DNA from 2 places in the Arthrobacter sp. KKT183 genome. Region 1 is predicted to be linked to the other one. Evidence: riboswitches for the same ligand, from Rfam matches in the RefSeq annotation. Region 1 holds a riboswitch; the other holds the start of a gene.

Evidence for each region. Region 1 has a riboswitch for thiamine pyrophosphate ahead of ACZ2GY_RS13825 (ECF transporter S component). Riboswitches for the same ligand answer to the same signal wherever they lie in the genome.
Region 2: another riboswitch for thiamine pyrophosphate. It lies ahead of ACZ2GY_RS06730 (bifunctional hydroxymethylpyrimidine kinase/phosphomethylpyrimidine kinase); the one in region 1 lies ahead of ACZ2GY_RS13825 (ECF transporter S component).

The regions. Positions count from the first base shown of each region.
Region 1 covers NZ_CM145770.1:2,908,828-2,914,125, forward strand. Annotated here, with positions in the region: gene ACZ2GY_RS13810 (sigma-70 family RNA polymerase sigma factor) at 1-410, opposite strand, end outside; gene ACZ2GY_RS13815 (energy-coupling factor transporter transmembrane component T family protein) at 543-1,334, opposite strand; gene ACZ2GY_RS13820 (ABC transporter ATP-binding protein) at 1,337-2,830, opposite strand; gene ACZ2GY_RS13825 (ECF transporter S component) at 2,832-3,443, opposite strand; TPP riboswitch at 3,499-3,614, opposite strand; gene ACZ2GY_RS13830 (DUF4235 domain-containing protein) at 3,757-4,017, shown strand; gene ACZ2GY_RS13835 (HNH endonuclease signature motif containing protein) at 4,118-5,298, shown strand, end outside.
Region 2 covers NZ_CM145770.1:1,431,810-1,437,107, forward strand. Annotated here, with positions in the region: gene ACZ2GY_RS06720 (vitamin K epoxide reductase family protein) at 1-2, opposite strand, end outside; gene ACZ2GY_RS06725 (Rne/Rng family ribonuclease) at 415-3,792, shown strand; TPP riboswitch at 3,886-4,001, shown strand; gene ACZ2GY_RS06730 (bifunctional hydroxymethylpyrimidine kinase/phosphomethylpyrimidine kinase) at 3,993-5,298, shown strand, end outside.

The DNA.
Region 1 (5,298 bases):
CGTGAAATCTCCGCCGCTGTCTCGCCGCGGAAGTAAAAGTGAAGTACCACGTCGCGGTGTTCAGGCGACAGCTCATTCAGTGCATCCGTCAGCAGCCACGAGGTCAGCAACTGCTCGACCTCGTCATCGGAAGGAGTATCCGGAACCTCGTCCACATCGAACTCGTGGCGGCGGAAACCGCTGCGGAACGAGTCCACCAGGATGTTCCGGGCAACGACAAAGAGCCAGGCACGGATTTCAAGCTCGCTGTGACCGCGCATCACCGGATGCTCCCACGCCCGTAACAGGGTGAGCTGGACCACCTCGTCAGCCAGAAAGGCGTCCGCTGTCAGACGACGGACGAAGCGCCTCAGCGGGCGCAGGTGGTTGTCCCTGATCACGCTCAGCCAGTCAGCCTGTCCATCGGCCATGTTCGTTCCCCACGTTCGACATCACACCGCAGTACCTACCCATTGAGACGATGGAACGTTGGGAAAAGCCTGCGCTTTTCGAAACGCTGCCTCCATGATGCACCCCCGGAGCGCATCCGGAACAGGGGCCTGCTAGCCGAAAATGAAGTTCCAGGTGCCGGCGAGGACCGCCGCGGTCACGGCGCTCGCTGCGATCAGCACGCCCACCAGGACAACGACGACGTCCACTCGGCTGAAGGTGCTTTCCCTGGCCCAGGTGCGCGGTCCGGCTCCGAAACCACGAGCCTCCATGGCCACAGCCAGCCGGGTGGCCCTGCGGATGGCCTGGACCATAAGCCCGAACGCCTGCCCCAGAAAATGCCCGAACCGCGCTGCCGGGTTCCCCTCATGCCCTACGCCGCGGGCGTGCCTGGCGAGGCCCAATGTGCGCCATTCGTCGAACAGCAAGCCGACCAGCCGCATTCCGGCGAGTGCTCCCAGCACAAACCGGTGCGGCGCCTTCAGCCGCTGCGCCAGGGCATCGGCAAGGTCCGTCGGGTCGGTGGTGGTCAGGAGAAACAGCCCGGGCAGCGCGATTGCGAGCCCACGTAGGCCAATCGCGAGCCCGGCGTTGACTGAATCTTGCGTGAATAGAACGGGCCCGAACTCGAGAAGAACGCGTCCGGTCTTTTCAGCCAGTAGCGCGGTGCCGTAAGCGGCGACCACCGCCGCGATAACAAACGGCCACGTCCTCAGGAAGAGCTTCCGCACGCTGATGCCCAGCAGCGGGAGCAGCAGCAGTTCACTGCCAAGGACGACGCCGGCACTCACCCAGTCCACGCTCAGCATCACGACGACGGTGATCACCACAGCCGCGAAGAGCTTCGAGAGCGGATTGGCCCGCGGAAGCACCGTTCCGGTGATGGTGGGATTCACCACGTTCATGCTCACGCCGCCGCCTCCAGCGTTGCGGACGTACCGTCAACGGCCGCAATGCGGCTTCCGAGCGCTGCCGTGTACTCGCGGTCATGCGTCACCGAAACCACGCAGGTCCCCCCGTGGATGAGTTCCACCAGCAGGGTTACCAGCTCCGCCCAGGTGTTGGCGTCCTGGCCGAAGGTCGGCTCGTCCAGGATGAGGATGTCCGGGTTGGTGGCGAGCATGGTGGCAACGGACAGCCGTCGCTTTTCACCGCCGGACAGCGTGAACGGATTCGCTTTCAGCAGCCCCGTGAGCCGGAGCCGCTCGGCGATGGGGTCAATCCGCCGTCGTACCTCTTCCTCGGTAAGCCGGGCCACCCTGCGCGGGCCGAACTCCAGTTCCTCACGCACTGTGTTGGTGAGGAACTGGTGTTCGGGCTCCTGGAAAACCGTGCCGATCCGGTTGACCAGGTCGGCGGACTTCCACTCATATGGTGTCGCGCCGGCGCTGCGGGCGAGCGGCTCCAGAGCTGTCAGTCCGCCTCCCCGGGGGCGGAGCAGCCCGGCGAGAGTGAGCGCGAGCGTCGATTTCCCGGCACCGTTGGGCCCCAACACGCTGACTGCTTCCTGCCGTCGCAGAGTGAGGTCAACGCCGCTGAGAACTGCCGGTCCACGCTTGGTGCGCGCAACGGACAGCCCGGACGCCTGCAGCAGGTCCGTTCCGGAGCCGGTACGAACTGTTGGTGTCTCCGGCCGGTAACCCGGCACCCAGACTCCTGCCTCAATAAGCCTGGCCCGCGTGGATTCGTGCCGGAGCACTGTAGCCGGAGCACCATCGGCGAGGATGCCGCCGTCCGAATCGAGCACCACTACCCGATCAACGACGTCAGCCCAGATCTCAACTCGGTGCTCCACCACAACGAGCGTCGCCGAGGTTCGGTTGAGTACGCGGAGAACGGCATCACGCACTTCCAGTACTCCGGCAGGATCCAGGTTGGCGGTCGGCTCGTCAAGGAGCAGCAACCCGGGTTGCATCGCGAGGACTGCTGCAAGCGCCAGCCGCTGCTTCTGACCGCCGGACAGCGCGGTGGTGGAGGAATTCAGCGGGACATCGAGGCCGACGTCGTCCAGCGACTGGCGTACGCGTGGCCAGATTTCGTTCCGCGGCACGGCCAGGTTTTCGGCACCGAACGCCACTTCGTCGCCGACCCGGGCGAGCACCAGTTGGCTGTCCGGGTCCTGGAGCACCAGCCCGGAGCGGCCTCGTGAGTCAGCCGGGCTGACGCCGTCGATAGTGAGTTCGCCGGCCTGCTCGCCCTCGTCCTGATCTCCCAGGACGCCGGCGAGTCCATGCAGCAGTGTGGACTTTCCGGCGCCGGAAGCGCCGAGGAGGAGGACACGCTGACCCGGCTCGATCGTCAGGTCGATGTTTCGGACGGCCCAGCGTGTTCGTCCGGGGTGGCGCCAGCCCCAGCCCTTCGCTGTGATCGACGCCGGGACGGGCTCAGCGACGGCGGTCATGCTAGACGTCTGCCGTGCGGCCTGCGGCAAACGCGGACAGGGCACCGGTCTTTGCAAGGCCGCGCGTGGCAAGCCACGGCAGCAGACCGGCGAGCACAACACCGGAAATGGCGGCGAAGACTCCGTACATCAACTTGTAGTCCAAGGTCCACTCGACGTTGTACATGATGTTTTCGCTGATGGCGAGGGCAAGTCCGGCGCCCAGACCTGCGAGCAGAGCTACGCCGAGGTTCCAGCGTTTGTAGAGGAACAGTGCGAAAATCAGTTCCGCGCCAATGCCCTGGACCAGCCCGGAGAGAAGGACCGCCATGCCGAACTGCGTTCCGATCAGCGCAGACACGGCCGCCGCAAGTACCTCGCAGTAGATGGCAGCGCCTGGCTTGCGAATGATGAGTCCGCCCAGCACCCCGGCAATGAGCCAGCCGCCTGAGTACAGCCCGGCGAGAGGCGGAAAGGCAGCTGTTACCGCGGCAATGCCGCTGTAACCGGCGGACCAGGCGAAGAAGATGACGCCCACGGCCACCGCGATGACCGAGGCGACCACAATATCGACGACACGCCACTCATAGCGGCGCCGGGATTGGGACGGGGTAATGCTTTGTGTTGCAGTCATGATTGTTGATCCTCCTGGGTACAGGAGGGGAAGGCTTTCCGGCAGGACGCCGTGAAGCCTCGAGAACTCGACTCCCTTCGCCGGTACTAACCGGATCAGGTTCGAGGGTCTGCGGTGATCCGCACTCTCAGCGCCCACCACCTACGTGGTTGCGCTCCCCTGTCGTTGTTTGAGCGATACCAACTCTACACCGGGGGCCGTGCCGGGGCCGTCGTCGTAATTGTGGTTGTCCCTGGATGACCCACGGACCCTCCATGGATCACCGCTATAACGCTAGGCTGGGACCAAAGCCAAGCCGACTGAAAGAGGCACCATGAACACGATTTTCAAACTGATGGGCGTTGGACTGGGCATCGGAGCGGGCCTCGTGGGCACGCAACTGGTGGACTTCATCTGGAAGCGTGCCACCGGGAACGAGCCACCGAAGGACAAAGAGGGTCTGGAGAACAGCCTCCGGTCGGCGCTGGCGTTCGCCGTGATCTCGGGTTCGGTCAGCACCACCATCCGCGTGCTCACCAACCGCACCACGCAGCGGGCCATCCACCGCTACGAGCGCACCCGCCACCTCACCTAGGCCACTCCTTTGCAGGCCTGTGGATAAGTCCGGTTGACTTGTCCTGCACATTGGTGGTTTTCGGTCGCGGTTAGTACACGTGTTCGATAAAATTTTGGGTATGGCCGTCGCACTGCTCGAACCCCGCCCGGAGGACACGTCTCTCCTGGATGGAATGCGTTCGGACCTACAGGTCTTTGCGCAGCAGCTGGAATCGACATACCTGACGCTTAGCCCGCAGGAGGCCGCGGTGACCCTGGTGGAGGTCGAGCAGCTCTCCAACCTGGTCGATCACTTGCAGACTGTGGTTGCCCGTGCCGCTGAGGACCACCAACTCGCTACCGTTGACGCCCTAGATCCGTACAAGAACACTGCGGACTATTTGCGGGCGAAAATCGGTATCAGCCGCTCCGAAGCCAACCGCCGGTTACGCCTCGGACACGACGTCCTGCCCGAGGTTCCCGGGCCGGGAGCCGCGCTCGTGCCCACCCTGGGCGTGCTGGCTGAAGCCACCAGTGCCGGAGCGGTGAGCAGCCGTGCTGCGACCATCATCCGCAACGCCGTACACCGGGTGTCCGCCGTCGCGACCGGCCGTGAGCTGGATGCCATGGAGGAGCACCTGGTCCGCCAGGCCGTTGAGTCCGACGAAGACGTCCTACGGGCCCTCGCCCAACGCTGGGAAGACATCATCGACCAGGACGGCACCGAGCCCACCGAAAAAACCCTGCGTGCCAGGCAGGGTGTGTTCCTGCGCGGTAGGCGCCACGGCCTGCACTTCATGGAAATCGGCGCCACCGACGAACAATACGAACACCTCATCACCGTCATGAACACCGCCACCAACCCCAGAACTCAGGGCACCGTTTCAGCGCCCGACGAGCCGACCCGTGAACAGAACCTGCTCGACGGGCTGGTTTCAGCATGCCGGATCGCACTGGCAGGTGATGGTCTTCCAGCGACCGGAGGACACCGACCCCAGGTAATGGTCACCATCAACTACCGCGACCTCCTGAACGACCTGACAAGCAGCGGAAACGTCGGACACGGTGGACATGACGGGCATTCGGTCTTCGCCCAACAGATAAGTGCCCGCAGCATCCGCAAACTCGCCTGCGACGCCGACATCCTCCCGCTCGTCCTCGGCGGGAAGGGTCAGGTCTTGGACATCGGCCGCACCCAACGTCTCTTCCCACCGCATCTGCGACGGGCACTGGTCGCACGCGACAAGGGCTGCGCGTTCCCCGACTGCACCACGCCCGCAACCTGGTGCGAAGCCCACCACATCATTCCCTGGGCTGCAGG
Region 2 (5,298 bases), 1.5 Mb from region 1:
ATGCGCCCCTCCTCGGTATCGCTGTGCCGGCTTGTTTGCCACCAGCGAGTCTAGCGGCCGGTACAGGCGGTGGTGATGGGCGTGTGAGACAATGAACGTGGCTGGTGCGGGAACCACATTCCGGTGCCGGTCCAGTGACAGGCTTCCGGTTCTGCCGGCGACGCTCCTGCGGATTTGGCACTTCATGGTGAACCCCGCAGAATCCGCCGGGCAGGACCCGCGCTGGTTTTCAGCGATCGGGCAGGAAAAGCGCCACTGGTCTTCGAGTGATGCCGCGCCCCATGGTTGGCGCGACCTCGAACGACACAATAACGACTTCCGGGTGGCGCGTGCACTCACGCCGCGGACACCCGACCAAGCGCCTCGCGGCGACGGAATGTGGACGCCGTTCGCGGGGGTGGAGCACAGCCGAATATGGATACAAACGCATCAGACACCTCAGAGGTCCTGACGGACACAGCTGAGCAGGAAGCGCCGGCGCTCAAGGCGCCGCGTACCCGCCGCAGGAAAAATGAGGACGTAGCTGAGCCTCCGGAAGCCGTACCGGCGGCCGCTGACGGTGAAGAGGCCGCGCAACCCGCGCGCCGCCGGACTTCCCGGCGGGCGTCACAGCCTGAGGTCAGCCTGCCCGAGTCCCCATCCCAGCCGCCGTCGGTCGGTTCAAACGCCGGTGCTTCCGGAACTTCTACTGACGCCCCGACCGGCGAAGCTGTCGTCGAAGAGGGCCAGTTTTCGAGCGATGCACCCGCAGCAGAAAAGAAGCCCGCGCGCACCCGGCGTACCCGCAAATCCGCGACCGATGTGAGTCCTGAGCCGTCCGCGGCCTCAGCGGAGGCGCCGGATGAGGCCGGTTCCTCGCCGGAGCGGCCCGTCCGCCGTCGTCGTGTGGCAACGAAGGCAGCCACCGTGGAGGGTGCTACCGGAGGGTCGGCAGTAGAACCCCCAGCAGCAGTTGAGCCTGCTGCCACGGAAACTGTTGCGCCGGATGTTCAGTCTGCCGGTGCTCCCGAAGTGCCGGCGGCCGAAGAAGCTCCCCGCCGATCCCGCCCGACGCGCAGCCGTCGAGCAACACGCAGCGCGGGGCCTGCAGATGACTTCGCCGATTCCGGGAGCGCTGGAACGGGCGTAAGCCAGGACGCTCAGACTGCTGCCGGCGCACCGGAGGCTGCGCCGGCACCAGACGCTGCGGCCGACGAGGACGTCGCTTCCGGGGGCGCCGAAGCGGATGACCGTGCCGGCCTGGACCCCTTCGCCGTTCCGGATTCGCCGGTATCCCTGCTCTTCCACGCTCCGGACCTCACCGCGGTTGTGCCGCGGACGCCGCCGAAGACCGCTCCGAAGGCTGTTACCGAAGACGCCGAAGACAATACCGAGGGCGACGACGACGGGCGCGGACGCCGCCGGAGCAGGCGCAGCAGGAGCCGCAGCCGGGCGACGGAGTCTGAGGCCTCCGAATCCGGGCCGGAGGCCCGGAACCAGGGGCCGGCGGAATCCGGTGAGGAGAGCGAGCCGGTGACCTCCCGCCGTCGCCGTCGCCGCCGCCGCGGTGATGAGGACCTCGAACTTACCGGCGGGCAGGATGATGATCCGCCGAACACGATCACGCGTGTCCGTGCGCCGCGGCAGAGCCAGGAAGCGCCGTCGGACCAGGTGACCAGCGTGAAGGGATCCACCCGGCTGGAAGCCAAGAAGCAGCGCCGTCGTGAGTCGAGGGATTCGGGCAGGCGCCGCCAGGTCATCACCGAGGCGGAGTTCCTTGCACGTCGTGAATCCGTTGACCGCCAGATGGTGGTCCGCCAGCGCGACGACAGGATCCAGATCGGTGTCATGGAGGACGGAGTGCTCGCGGAGCACTTCGTGTCCAAGACCCAGCAGGATTCGTTGATCGGGAACGTCTACCTCGGCAAGGTCCAGAACGTCCTGCCCAGCATGGAAGCTGCCTTCATCGATATCGGGCGGGGACGCAACGCCGTACTGTATGCCGGCGAGGTCAACTGGGACGCGGCCGGACTGGACGGCCAGCCGCGCCGCATCGAGCTTGCGCTGAAGTCGGGCGACCCGGTGCTGGTGCAGGTCACCAAGGATCCGGTGGGCCACAAGGGCGCACGGCTGACCAGCCAGATCTCCCTTCCCGGGCGGTACCTGGTGTACGTGCCGGGCGGCTCCATGACCGGAATCTCCCGCAAGCTTCCCGACGTTGAGCGCAATCGCCTCAAGCGGATCCTCAAGGACCGGCTCCCGGAGAACGCAGGCGTCATCGTGCGCACCGCGGCAGAGGGAGCCAGCGAAGAGGAACTGACCCACGACATCAACCGCCTCCGCTCCCAGTGGGAGACAATTGAGGGCAAGGCGAAGTCAACCAAGACGCTCGCGCCGGAACTGCTCTACGGTGAACCGGACCTGACCATCAAGGTGGTCCGGGACGTCTTCAACGAGGACTTCTCCAAGTTGATCGTCTCCGGCGAGGAAGCCTGGGACACAATAGAGGCGTACGTCATGTACGTCGCCCCGGATCTCGTGGGCAGGCTCGAGAAGTGGACGAAGGACGAGGACATCTTCACTGCCCGGCGCATCGACGAGCAGATCCACAAGGCACTGGACCGCAAGGTGTTCCTGCCTTCCGGCGGCTCGCTGGTGATCGACCGGACCGAAGCCATGACCGTGGTCGATGTGAACACAGGCAAGTTCACCGGCAGCGGCGGCAATCTCGAGGAAACCGTCACCAAGAACAACCTTGAAGCGGCTGAGGAAGTCGTCCGGCAGCTTCGCCTGCGCGACATCGGCGGCATCATCGTCATCGACTTCATCGACATGGTGCTCGAGGCGAACCGCGACCTCGTGCTGCGGCGGCTCGTCGAATGCCTCGGACGGGACCGGACCAAGCATCAGGTCGCTGAGGTCACCTCGCTGGGCCTCGTCCAAATGACCCGCAAGCGGATGGGAACCGGGCTGCTGGAGGTGTTCGGCGAGAACTGCGAGCACTGTGCGGGTCGCGGTGTCGTCACCCATGACGAACCGGTTGAGCACCGCAGGCACGCTGTGTCGACGGAGAACCACCAGCAGCACCTGCGCCAGGAGAAGATGTCCCGCAGCGAACGCAAGCGCCGGGCGAAGACTCCGCCGGTGGAGGAGGAGCACGTTTCCCCGCCGGAACCGAGGGCCGACGACGCCGAACGCCAGGCTCGTGCCGAAGCCGCGCGGGCTGCCCTGGCCAGCATCGCCGCTGCCACTCATGCGGCGCATGAGCACGATCACGGGCAAGGAGTCTCGCCGGTGGCGGAAGCGCCGTCGTCGGCCGCTGTGCTGACGATCAATGGGGAGCAGGTGACGCTCCCCAAAGCGGAGAACGCGCCTGCTTCCGTCCGTCCGGAGCCGGCCCTGACCCTGGAGAGTCTGACGGAGGCCTTCAACCGCTTCCCTACGGCGGGTGGGGCGGATTCCGGCAGCCCGGCGCGCGAGGATCCTGCGAGCCCGGCCAGCGGGACCATGGCGCCTGCGGAGGACGAACCGGCGCATCGGGCCCCGGCGGGCCAGGAGGCGGCGAGGCAGGGCATGTCCGCGGACGGCTCCGGTGCGGCCCCATCGTCCGGTCACCGTAAGCGGCGGCACCGAGCCGCCAGCAGCGCCCAGGGCTCGGCTGAGAACGCCACGATCGAGCGTGCCGCTACCGTGGCGGACGCACCGGCAGCCGGAACACAGTATGTTGCACGTGCCGGCAAAGCTGCGCCCAAACCGCAGCAGTCGGACGAGCCCATGATCCTGGGAGTCGGGGTGCCGGCCTCCGAGCTGTAGCAATCGTCGCTCGACGGAACGCGCCGTTCCCGGTCTGAAGGGGGCGGCGTGTTCTGATTGCGGGCGGTGAGCCCCCTGCACGGTAGGGTAGGCCACAGTGACACGCGGTGCCCGGTTCCGGGCTGAGATGAAACGCGTTGAACCTGATCTAGAGATGGCCGTCAATAGGCGGCCTTTGGCCTAGCGGAGGGATGTCGCGGATGAGTATTCGCACGCTCGTAGACACAGTGGAGCACACAGAAGCCCTATCGGTTCCAGCGCGGGCGCGGACTATTCCGCACGTGCTGAGCATTGCGGGAACAGACCCCACCGGCGGGGCCGGTATTCAGGCTGACCTGAAAAGCATCGGGGCGCAGGGTGGCTACGGTATGGCGGTAGTCACTTCCCTTGTTGCCCAGAACACCCGCGGGGTGCGCAGCGTGCATACACCGCCGTCGACGTTCCTCGGTGAACAGCTGCAGGCGGTCAGTGATGACGTCACCATTGATGCGGTGAAGATCGGGATGCTCGGAGACGCGGAAACCATCCGCACAGTCAGGCGATGGCTGCCGCGAGCGACCGGGGCCGTCATAGTCCTCGATCCGGTCATGGTTGCAACCAGCGGGGACAGGCTGCTGGCCTCCGACGCGGAGGACGAGTTGCGCTCCCTGGTGCCGCTCGCTGACCTCGTGACGCCGAACCTGCCGGAGCTCGCGGTACTGCTCGGTGAGCCTGTTGCCACAAGCTGGGACGCGGCTGTGGAGCAGGGCAAACGGCTTGCAGCTTCAACGGGTACCTCGGTGCTGGTCAAGGGCGGCCATCTGGAAGGTGCCCTGGAATGCCCGGACGCGCTCGTAGACGCGTCCGGCGACGCCGGCACAGTCTCCGTGGTGGGCGGTACTCGCATCGATACACGGAACACGCACGGTACCGGCTGCTCCCTTTCGGCGGCCCTGGCGACCGTCCAGACGCGCACCGGGAACTGGCACCAGTCGCTGCTGATCGTGAAGAAATGGCTTCGGGGCGCGCTCGAACGAGCCGACGAGCTCAACGTGGGGCAGGGAAACGGACCGATCCATCACTTCCATGAGTTCGTACCCGGGCCGATCCCGGCGCCCCCGCCAGAGGAGCGCCCGTTCAGCGAGCAGGTCTGGGAGCTCACCACAAGCCACCGTCTGGCGATCGAGACGCTCGGGTTCGTACGGGCGCTCGGCGACGGTAGCCTGCCGCCTGAACAGTTTGCGTATTATCTGGCACAGGACGCCATGTATCTGAGGGGCTACTCGCGCGTGCTGTCCAGGGCAAGCGCTCTTGCACCCAGCGAGGCTGAGCAACTCTTCTGGGCGAAGTCGGCACTCAGTTGCCTTGAGGTGGAATCCGAGCTCCACCGGACGTGGCTGACCGGACGCGGGCAGTCACCGGCCCAGGGGCGGGTGACGAGGGCCTACGTTGACCATCTGCTGGCAGCCTCTGCCAACGCAGGCTACGCCGTCCTGGTGGCGGCGGTCCTGCCGTGCTACTGGCTTT